2 regions of the Afipia carboxidovorans OM5 genome follow, and region 1 is predicted to be linked to the other one. Evidence: predicted binding sites of a transcription regulator. Region 1 holds the regulator's gene; the other holds the start of a gene.

Region 1 (4,750 bases):
TCTTGAGGATTTTTACCTGGTGGAACGGATTCACGTTCGGCACCCAGTTCTGGACCTGGCGCTTCGGCGAGCTGGTCGGGACCGACGAGATGGGCAACCGCTATTACCGGACGCGTGGCGGGAAGATCGATCCGACGCTCGGGATCGAGCGGCGCTGGGTGCTCTATAACGGCTACACCGAATCAACCAAGGTTTCGCCCGACTGGCACGGCTGGCTGCATCACACCGCGGATGTGCCGCCGACCGAAGAGCACTACACGCCGCGGGACTGGCAGAAGCCGCATCGCCCGAACCTGACCGGTACGCCGGCAGCTTATCGCCCTGCAGGCTCGACGCTTGGGAGCGGCCAGCGTCCCAAGGCAACCGGTGACTATCAGGCCTGGACACCGGGAAGCTGAACGAGGCGGGCGACGCGCCCGCCCTTTCGCTGCCGCAATGCCCGTGTTAACCGATGGCCTCGCGCCGCGGGTGTCCGCCGAATGTCGCGAGCCCGAATCGCCCGAGCAGAGCGTGCAATGCTTCGAACCGCCGCCACGATTTCGTTTGCGACACTGATCGCGGCCTCGCTGTTTGCCTTGCCGCCGGCACGCGCGCAGATCGGCAACATCTTTTCCGATCAGCCGCTGCGTCCGCCTGCGGGCCTGTCGCATGGCGATCCCACGCAAGATCCCGACGAAGAGGAAGTCCCGGAAATTCCGCAGGGTCGCCTATTGCCTGCGCCGCAGGCTGCGCGTCCGCTGCCGCCGGGGCAGGGTGCGCCACGCCCCGGAGCGGTGCAGTCCCAACCGCTGGCGCCGCCGCCTGGCAGTGCGACAGCACCGCAGCAGCAGCCTCCCAACGTTGCGGTCAATCCGCCGCCCGGCAACGCGCTGCCGGGACAGAAGCCGCCGGCCGGCAATCCGCAGCAGTCTCCGGCGACGCTGCAGCCCGGCGATGAAATCGTCACCGAGCCACCCGCGATCAAGATCCCGAACAAGAAGGCGGTGTTCTCCGGCCTCGACAAGATCACCGGCCGCATCATCACCTTCGATCAGGATATCGGCGAGACCGTGCAGTTCGGTGCGCTGCGGGTGAAGACGGATGCGTGCTACACGCGCCCCGCGACGGAAGCCGCCAACACCGACGCCTTTGTCGAGGTCGACGAGATCACGCTGCAGAATGAAGTGAAGCGGATTTTCTCCGGCTGGATGTTTGCGGCAAGCCCGGGCCTCCACGCGGTGGAGCATCCGATCTATGACGTGTGGCTGATCGACTGCAAATCACCTGAGCAGCCCGTTACCGCGCAGAACGAGCCGGTGAAGCCCGCACCGCCGCCGCAGCAAACACAGCAGCGGCGTCAGGCACGGCCGCAGCCGGCCCAGCAGCCGCGCCAGCCCGCGCCGCCGCCACCTTTCGGCGGCTATCGCTGATCTAAGCCATCGTTGATTTCGTGCCGCCGCTGACCGCAACGCGCTCGTGCCAGTGCGCGAGAGCTCGCCATAGATTGCGATTTTTTTTTACTTGAGGTGCGCGACCATCGTTGCGCGTGGATTTGATCCGCGCCCGCTCGCCGCATCCAACAGTTACCCTGCAACTCAACTATGAGCGTGCAGAGAGAGTTGGATTGCTTCGTCGCTTACACTTCTCACAATGACAATTCACAGTCGGGCATTCGCGCGCCGACCGCATTCTCAGGCGTTGTGATGTCGCCTCAAGTCTTGGCTCAGTACTTGCGGTACAGTCCGATGAGCTTGCCCTGAATCCGCACGCGGTTCGGCGGCAGGATACGGACTTCGTAGGCGGTGTTGGCGGGCTCGAGCGCAATGGAAGCACCGCGACGGCGGAAGCGCTTCAGCGTCGCTTCCTCCTCGTCGATCAGCGCAACGACGATGTCGCCGGTGTCGGCGTTCTCGCTGCGCTGGATCAGCGCCATGTCGCCGTCGAGAATGCCGGCCTCGACCATCGAATCGCCGCGCACTTCGAGCGCGTAGTGCTCGCCGGCGCCGAGCATGTCGGGCGGCACGCTGATGGTATGGCTGCGGGTCTGCAACGCCTCGATCGGCGTGCCGGCTGCGATGCGACCCATCACCGGCACGGCAACGGGCTGTTCGCCGCTTTCATCAAAGCTCGCCGGGCCGCGCGCCTTGCCGAGGTTGCCTTCGATCACGCTTGGGGTGAAGCCGCGACGGCCGCCGCTGCCAAGTGCGGGCTCGGGCAACTTGATGACTTCGATGGCGCGGGCGCGATTGGCGAGCCGGCGGATGAAGCCACGCTCCTCAAGCGCGGTGATAAGGCGATGAATGCCGGACTTCGAGCGCAGGTCGAGCGCATCCTTCATCTCGTCGAAGGAGGGGGGAATCCCGCTTTCCTTGAGGCGCTCGTTGATGAAGCGCAGCAGTTCGTATTGTTTGCGTGTCAGCATCCGGCCCAGCCCTCAATTCTTGATCTGCCGGGCCTTCAACCCGGTCGTCGCGGCACCTGCCGATGTTCTTGCAGGGTGCTAGACTCACTCGAAACAAATCATGAACATACACTATATGTTCCATACATGTTCCGCAATAGTTAAATTCTTATGAATCTAATCGGCCCAATTTTACAAATTCATGCCGAACGGGCCTTTGCATCGTTCCATCGTGCTGAGGCGGGGCCGGCCAGTTGCGAACTGGATCACGAGCTATTCCGCGCCGGATTGAACGTCTTCTAATTCCAGTCTGGCTTTCTGCGATTGAGCCGCGCGGCACATCATCCTAGGTCTTGCGCGCAACACACTGCGTGCCGGGAGGAGATTGCCGATGGACTATCACAACGAGGAGCCCACGCAGGTCGAGGTCGATCACAACCTGATGGTGACGTTCTGCCGGATGCTCGACAACTCCGCGCTGCCGCCGATGGTGGTGATGCGGATGATGGCATCGGCCCTCGGTGCAATCTATCGTCAAACGTCGAGCGCGCATCAGGCGCAGGAGTGTCCGTGCGGTTGGGTGCCGTTGCCGTCGGATCTCGAGATGCTGCAGGCGGAGATGGAAGCGTCTGCGCGTCGCAGGCCGGTTGCCAATCTTTCGAATATGCAGATCGCCGGACGCGCCTGACGGCGCGTGCGATGCCGCGCGGCGCGTTACGCCGGCAGACGGATCACGTCACAGCGCTCGCCTGCCTGCGCGGCCGGTGCGAGCGGAGGGCGGACCAGCAGAACATCCGCCGCGGAGAGATTGCCGAGCAGCGAACTGTCCTGAAGATTGACGGTAGTCGCAATCGCGACGCCGTTGTCGTTGAGAACGCGCGCCCGCAGATATTCCTGCCGATGATCGTTCGGAGGAAGAGCGTGGCCGAGAATTGCGGTCTCGATGCAGTGGTTGACCTGTGCGCGGCCGAGCATCGCGCGGATCAGCGGCACCGCGAACACGAACGAGCACACGTAAGACGATGACGGATTGCCGGGCAGGCCGATCACGCGCATCGATCCGCAGCGGCCGTGCATCATCGGCTTGCCGGGGCGCAGTGCGATCTTCCAGAACTTGATGTCGGTGCCTTCGGCTTCGAGCGCGGGCTTGACCATGTCGTGATCGCCGACGGAAGCGCCGCCGCTGGTGATGAGGAGGTCGGCTCCCATCTCCTTCGCGCGGCGGATCGCGGCGCAGGTGTCTTCCATTGTATCGTGCGCGATGCCGAGCGAGATCGTCTCCGCGCCGGTGCTGCGCATCAACGCCTGGATCGCATAGGCATTCGAATAAATAATCTGGCCCGGTCCCGTCTGCGAGCCCGGCATCACCAGTTCATCGCCGGTCGCGAGAATGGCGATCTTCGGCTTGCGATGCACCGGCAGTGTCGGATGGTTCATCGAGGCTGCAAGCGAGAGGTCGCGATCAGAGAGGAGGGTGCCACGCCGCAACATCACGTCGCCTTCACGAAAATCGAGGCCGGCTTCGCGGATGTGGCGGGGCTTCGGAGCGGCTTCAGCTAATGTGATAAAATTGTGTTCGCGCTCGACGTCCTCCTGAATGACGATGGTGTCGGCCCCTGCGGGAACGACGCCGCCGGTGAAGATGCGAACCGCCTCGTTCGGACCGATCGCGGGCCCCTCGAACGGCCGACCGGCCGCGCTCTCGCCGATCACGGTGAGGCGCGCGCCCTTCGCGGCGTCGGTGGTGCGGACCGCGTAGCCGTCCATCGCCGACATCGGTGCGGGCGGCTGGGTGCGGAGGGCGGCGAGGTCGCGTGAGAGCGTGCGGTGGAGCGCGTCGTCGAGGGAAACGTCTTCTTCAGGAAGGGGTGTGACGCCGTCGAGAATGGAGTTCAGCGCATCGGCGACCGACATCAGCGACATGGCAGGGCGTCCGTTCTTATTTTTCATGTTTGTAGTGGCCGGATTTGCCGCCGCGCTTTTCCAGAAGGCGGATGCCTTCGATGTGGACGCCACGTTCGACCGCTTTGATCATGTCGTAGATGGTGAGGCAGGCGACGGAGACCGCGGTGAGTGCTTCCATCTCGACACCCGTTGGGCCTTTCACCTTGACGCTTGCCTCGACGCGGCAGCCGGGCAGCTTGTCGTCGGGCACGATGTCGAGCGTGACCTTGGACAGTGCGAGCGGATGACAGAGCGGAATGAGGTCGGAGGTGCGCTTCGCTGCCATGATGCCGGCCACGCGCGCGGTGCCGAGCACGTCGCCCTTCTTGGCATTGCCCTGGACAATGAGATCGAGCGTCGCCGTGCTCATGATCACAAACCCCTCCGCGACTGCGACGCGCTCGGTGGCATCCTTCGCCGACACAT
Region 2 (4,750 bases), 840 kb from region 1:
GGAGCAGCGGATCGAGGCGATGAAGGCAGGCCTCGATATCATCCAGCCCGCGATGGAGAAGTTCTACAGCCTCCTGAACGACGAGCAGAAGGCGAAGCTCACGGCGCTTGCGCCGCGTAACCCCCAGCCTGCGAAAACCGAAAGCGCAAATGCCGACCAGAGTTGCGGCATCACCTCGCTGTCGGATGCCGTCGCCTGGCCGACTGACGAGATCAACAAGCGGCTGCAGCCGAACGAGGAGCAGCGTGCCAAACTGACCGCGCTGCAGGATGCGACCTTCAAGGCGGCGGAGTCGCTCAAGGCGACCTGTCAGCCGTCCGCGGCGCTGACCCCGCCCGCGCGGCTTGCGGCGGCGGGCCAGCGGCTCGATGCGTTGCTCGGCGCGGTGAAATCGGTTCACGCGGCGCTCAACGATTTCTACGGCACGCTGAGCGACGAGCAGAAGGCGCAGTTCGAGGCGATTGGTCCCGCCCGCAGCGCGGAGCTGAACGAGGCAGAGGCGGAGCCGGAGGAGAAGCCCGCCGCACGCAAGAGCCGCCGCCATAGCCGCCGTACTCACCACGGTCTTCCCGGCGGCATGGAGAATGTGCTTCGCCACATCATCACCGTCGTGCGCTGAGTCGGCGGGGGACGGTGTGGCTGCCGGGCTTCTCGGGGAACGATAGTTTCCTGAGCAGCTACTTAGGCGAGGGCCCTTTGGAGGCATGGCCGTTATATCGCATCGCGGGCAGGCCACGCTTGCTCCCGCCGCCGGATTTTCTCAATAATCTGGTAAAATTGTCCGGTTCTGTTTACCGGGCCTTGAGGGGTCGCCGGTAGGCTGCCTCGCCATGAAAACGCTCAAACGCTTCCTTCGGGATCAGTCCGGCGCCACCTCGATCGAGTATGCCATGATCGCGGCAGGGATCGCGGTCGTCATCATCGTCGCGGTCAACAATCTCGGCTCGGCGTTGAACGGAAAGTACGAGATGATCCGCACCAGCGTGCAATAGCCGCTCGCTTGCGTTGGCCGGCTGCGGCCGCTAGTTTTCAGACATTGTTGATGGGGATGGAGTTCCCCCGATAACCGCCGCAAGGCTGATGACTCCTACCGGACGCTTTCGCGTCGGGTAGGGCTTGTCCTCCCCCAGCGATGCATCCGGGATGGGTGCATGACAAAGGCTGGGTACCTCGCTCGAGGCTTCCTCATTCGCTGCCATCGCACTCCGGGCGTCGGCTTGGCCGGGCCTAACGATCGTTGCGTATCCGCGTGCTGCGGATACGGGTTCGGCGATGATGGATGATGTTCGGCGTGCTTCTGGCACGGCCGAATGAGCGATGAGGAAACGGACGTGAATGTGAGTTTTATTCTGGCGGTCGCGGTCGGCGGCGCACTCGGCTCGGTGGCGCGCTATCTGGTCGGCATCGGCGCGGGCAAGCTGTTTGGCACGGACTTCCCATGGGGCACGCTGATCATCAATATCACCGGCTCGTTTCTGATGGGCGTGCTGGCCGGCCTGTTCGCGACACGATGGAATCTGCCGCAGGCGGCGCGGATATTTCTCACGGTCGGGATTTGCGGCGGCTACACCACATTCTCCACCTTCTCGCTCGATTCGTTCTATCTGATCGAGCGGGGCGAGCTTGTCGCCACCGCCGCCTATATGGTCGGCTCGGTGGTGCTGTCGGTCGGCGCGCTCATTGGCGCGATGCATGTCGTGCGGACGATGGCGTGAGCGGGTAGGGCGCGCTTGTAGCGGTTCTACAGAGCAGCGGGCCTTGGACCGAACAGGATCACTGCCATGCCGATGAGGCAGATGGTGGCGCCTGCAACGTCCCAGCGATCCGGCCGGTGGCCTTCCATCGCCCATCCCCACACGAGCGCGCTGGCGATGTAGATGCCGCCATAGGCGGCATAGGCCCGGCCGGCGAGCGGACTATCGACCAGCGTGAGGAGGTAGGCGAACAGCGCCAGCGCGGCCATGCCCGGGATGAGCCACAGCGGCGACTGGCCGAGTCGTAGCCAGGCCCAGAACGCAAAGCAGCCGCCGATCTCCATCAGCGCCGCACCGACAAATGCCGCCAGCGATGTCACGGGAGTCCCCTCGTCCGATTCTGGCAGGATAATACAGGGTTGCGGGTGGTTGGGATCGACAAGAGCTGTTCAAAGGCACAGTTGACGCGCGATTTGAACGATATCGAAGACCATGACGCCGACGAGAAGGCGGCCAGTTCTCAATTTGCGCGGGCTTCGATTCTCGCGCGGATCACTTTCTGTCCGCGATGTCGTCATCGGCGTCATCGCAGGAAGAAGAAGCTATAGGCGACCGTCATAACGAATACGGCGGCTGCAACCATACCCACCGTGATGAAGGTTTTTTCGACTGGATCGGGTGAATTGTAAGGACGCATCATTGGTGCTCCCTCCGTTTGAATTGGACGGGAGCGCAACCGGCGATCTCATCACCGATAGATGCCACGGGTCGTGCGGTGATGCTGGAGTATGTGCCGGCAAGGCAGAAAGCTCTGCCACATTTGTTAATGCATCGACCGAAAGCCCTTTATGGCTGCGCCAGGGAAGCCACCTGAGAGTTAAACCGCTCAGTGCCGCCAAGCCAAAAAGAACATATTGCGAACAAGGAACAAATAGGGTACATTCACTCCATCGGATGTTTTCAGCGATTCCGGTCCGCCGCTTCAGGGAAGCCTTTGTCCGGCCGGCGAATCCCGTACATAAGGAGTGAACCCATGGCCCCAGCCGCCCTGCGTATCGTTGAAGGAACGTCGATGGACAAGACCAAGGCCCTGACGGCCGCGCTGTCGCAAATCGAGCGCCAGTTCGGCAAAGGCTCCGTGATGCGGCTCGGCAAGAACGACCGCTCGATGGATATCGAGGTGATATCCTCCGGCTCCCTCGGGCTCGACATTGCACTCGGCGTCGGCGGCCTGCCGAAGGGACGCATCGTCGAGATTTACGGCCCCGAATCCTCCGGCAAGACCACGCTCGCGCTGCACGCGGTGGCCGAAGCGCAAAAGAAAGGCGGCACCTGCGCCTTCATCGACGCCGAGCACGCGCTGGACCCGGTCTATGCCCGCAAGCTTGGCGTCAATGTCGATGACCTCCTGATTTCCCAGCCCGACCATGGCGAGCAGGCGCTCGAGATCGCTGATACGCTGGTGCGCTCCGGCGCGGTGGACGTGCTGATCGTCGATTCGGTTGCTGCCCTGGTGCCGCGCGCCGAACTCGAAGGCGAGATGGGCGATTCGCTGCCGGGCCTGCAGGCGCGCCTGATGAGCCAGGCGCTGCGCAAGCTCACCGCCTCGATCAACAAATCGAACACCATGGTGATCTTCATCAACCAGATCCGCATGAAGATCGGTGTGATGTATGGCTCGCCCGAAACCACGACCGGCGGCAACGCCCTAAAATTCTATGCCTCCGTCCGCCTCGATATCCGCCGCACCGGCGCGATCAAGGAGCGCGATGAGGTGATCGGCAACTCCACCCGCGTCAAGGTGGTGAAGAACAAGCTCGCGCCGCCTTTCAAGCAGGTCGAGTTCGACATCATGTACGGCGAGGGCGTCTCCAAGATGGGCGAGATCCTTGACCTCGGCGTCAAGGCCGGCATCGTCGAGAAGTCCGGCGCCTGGTTCTCCTATGACAGCCAGCGCCTCGGCCAGGGCCGTGAGAACGCAAAGTCCTTCCTGCGCGACAATCCGGACATGGTGGCGAAGATTGAGGCCGCAATCCGGCAGAACTCCGGTCTGATCGCCGAGCAGATTCTTGCCGGTCCGAAGGAGAGCGAGGACGGCGAAGAGGCGGAGGACTGATCGTCCTTCGCGTGCGGGGCGCGCGCATCGCGGCTCGCATGACAGAATTTATTTCGGGACTTGAGAGCCTCTCGAGGAATCTCAGGTTTTTGGGGCGGTGCGGGCAAGACGGGAATCCTTGCTCCGGCAATATCGCCCTTCGGAAGGCAAGGCGGGCGCTGCGGATGTTGAGTTGCCGACATCCTCAGGGCCCGTTTTGTTTTTTGAATATTGTAACTCCCAAAGCTTTCATGACCGGGCATAGCCGTTCGAAGAACGGCGTCGCTTCCGCTCGCCTATGTCCCGGCCATCTACGTCTTGGCCACACTTGAAAGAAAGACGTGGATGCCCGGCATAAAGTCGGGCATGACGCCAGTGAGGAGTGCTTACTCCGCCGCCTGTGCGTAAGTGCTGACTGGCGGGCAGGAGCAGACAAGGTTGCGGTCGCCATAGACATTGTCGACGCGGCCGACCGGCGACCAGTATTTGTCCTGTCGGGAGCGATCATCGGGGAAGCAGCCCTGTGCACGCACATAAGGCCGCTGCCAGTTGTCGTCGGCGATGTCGTGCACGGTGTGCGGCGCGTAACGCAGAGGCGATGCTTCGATCGGGAATTCGCCGGCTTCGACCTGCGCGATCTCGCGCCGGATAGCGATCATCGCGTCACAGAAGCGATCGATCTCGGCCTTCGACTCGGATTCGGTTGGTTCGATCATCAGCGTGCCGGGGACCGGGAAGCTCATGGTTGGCGCGTGGAAGCCATAGTCGATCAGCCGCTTGGCGATGTCGTCCACGGTGACGCCGCAAGTTGTCTTCAGCGGGCGTGGATCGACGATGCATTCGTGCGCGACGCGGCCGTTATGATTGCGGTAGAGCACCGGGAAATGTGCATCGAGACGCTTCGCGATGTAGTTGGCATTGAGGATCGCAGCTTCAGTGGCGTGACGCAGTCCCTTCGCGC

Evidence for each region. Region 1 encodes LexA, which represses DNA repair genes until DNA is damaged. Its sites were predicted from a motif close to TGTTCNNNNTGTGTTCNG; they were not measured.
Region 2: a site for LexA is predicted at 2,600-2,617, ahead of recA (recombinase RecA). Genes of this name have one in related genera too.

What each region holds. Positions count from the first base shown of each region.
Region 1 covers NC_015684.1:1,870,868-1,875,617, forward strand. The annotation lists gene OCA5_RS08710 (NADH:ubiquinone oxidoreductase subunit NDUFA12) at 1-398, shown strand, start outside; gene OCA5_RS08715 (DUF2155 domain-containing protein) at 516-1,409, shown strand; gene lexA (transcriptional repressor LexA) at 1,703-2,401, opposite strand; gene OCA5_RS08725 (hypothetical protein) at 2,772-3,068, shown strand; gene OCA5_RS08730 (molybdopterin molybdotransferase MoeA) at 3,095-4,303, opposite strand; gene moaC (cyclic pyranopterin monophosphate synthase MoaC) at 4,320-4,750, opposite strand, start outside.
Region 2 covers NC_015684.1:2,712,316-2,717,065, reverse strand. The annotation lists gene OCA5_RS12900 (Spy/CpxP family protein refolding chaperone) at 1-619, shown strand, start outside; gene OCA5_RS12895 (Flp family type IVb pilin) at 831-992, shown strand; fluoride riboswitch at 1,036-1,097, shown strand; gene crcB (fluoride efflux transporter CrcB) at 1,332-1,715, shown strand; gene OCA5_RS12885 (YnfA family protein) at 1,742-2,074, opposite strand; gene recA (recombinase RecA) at 2,728-3,810, shown strand; gene gcvP (aminomethyl-transferring glycine dehydrogenase) at 4,176-4,750, opposite strand, start outside.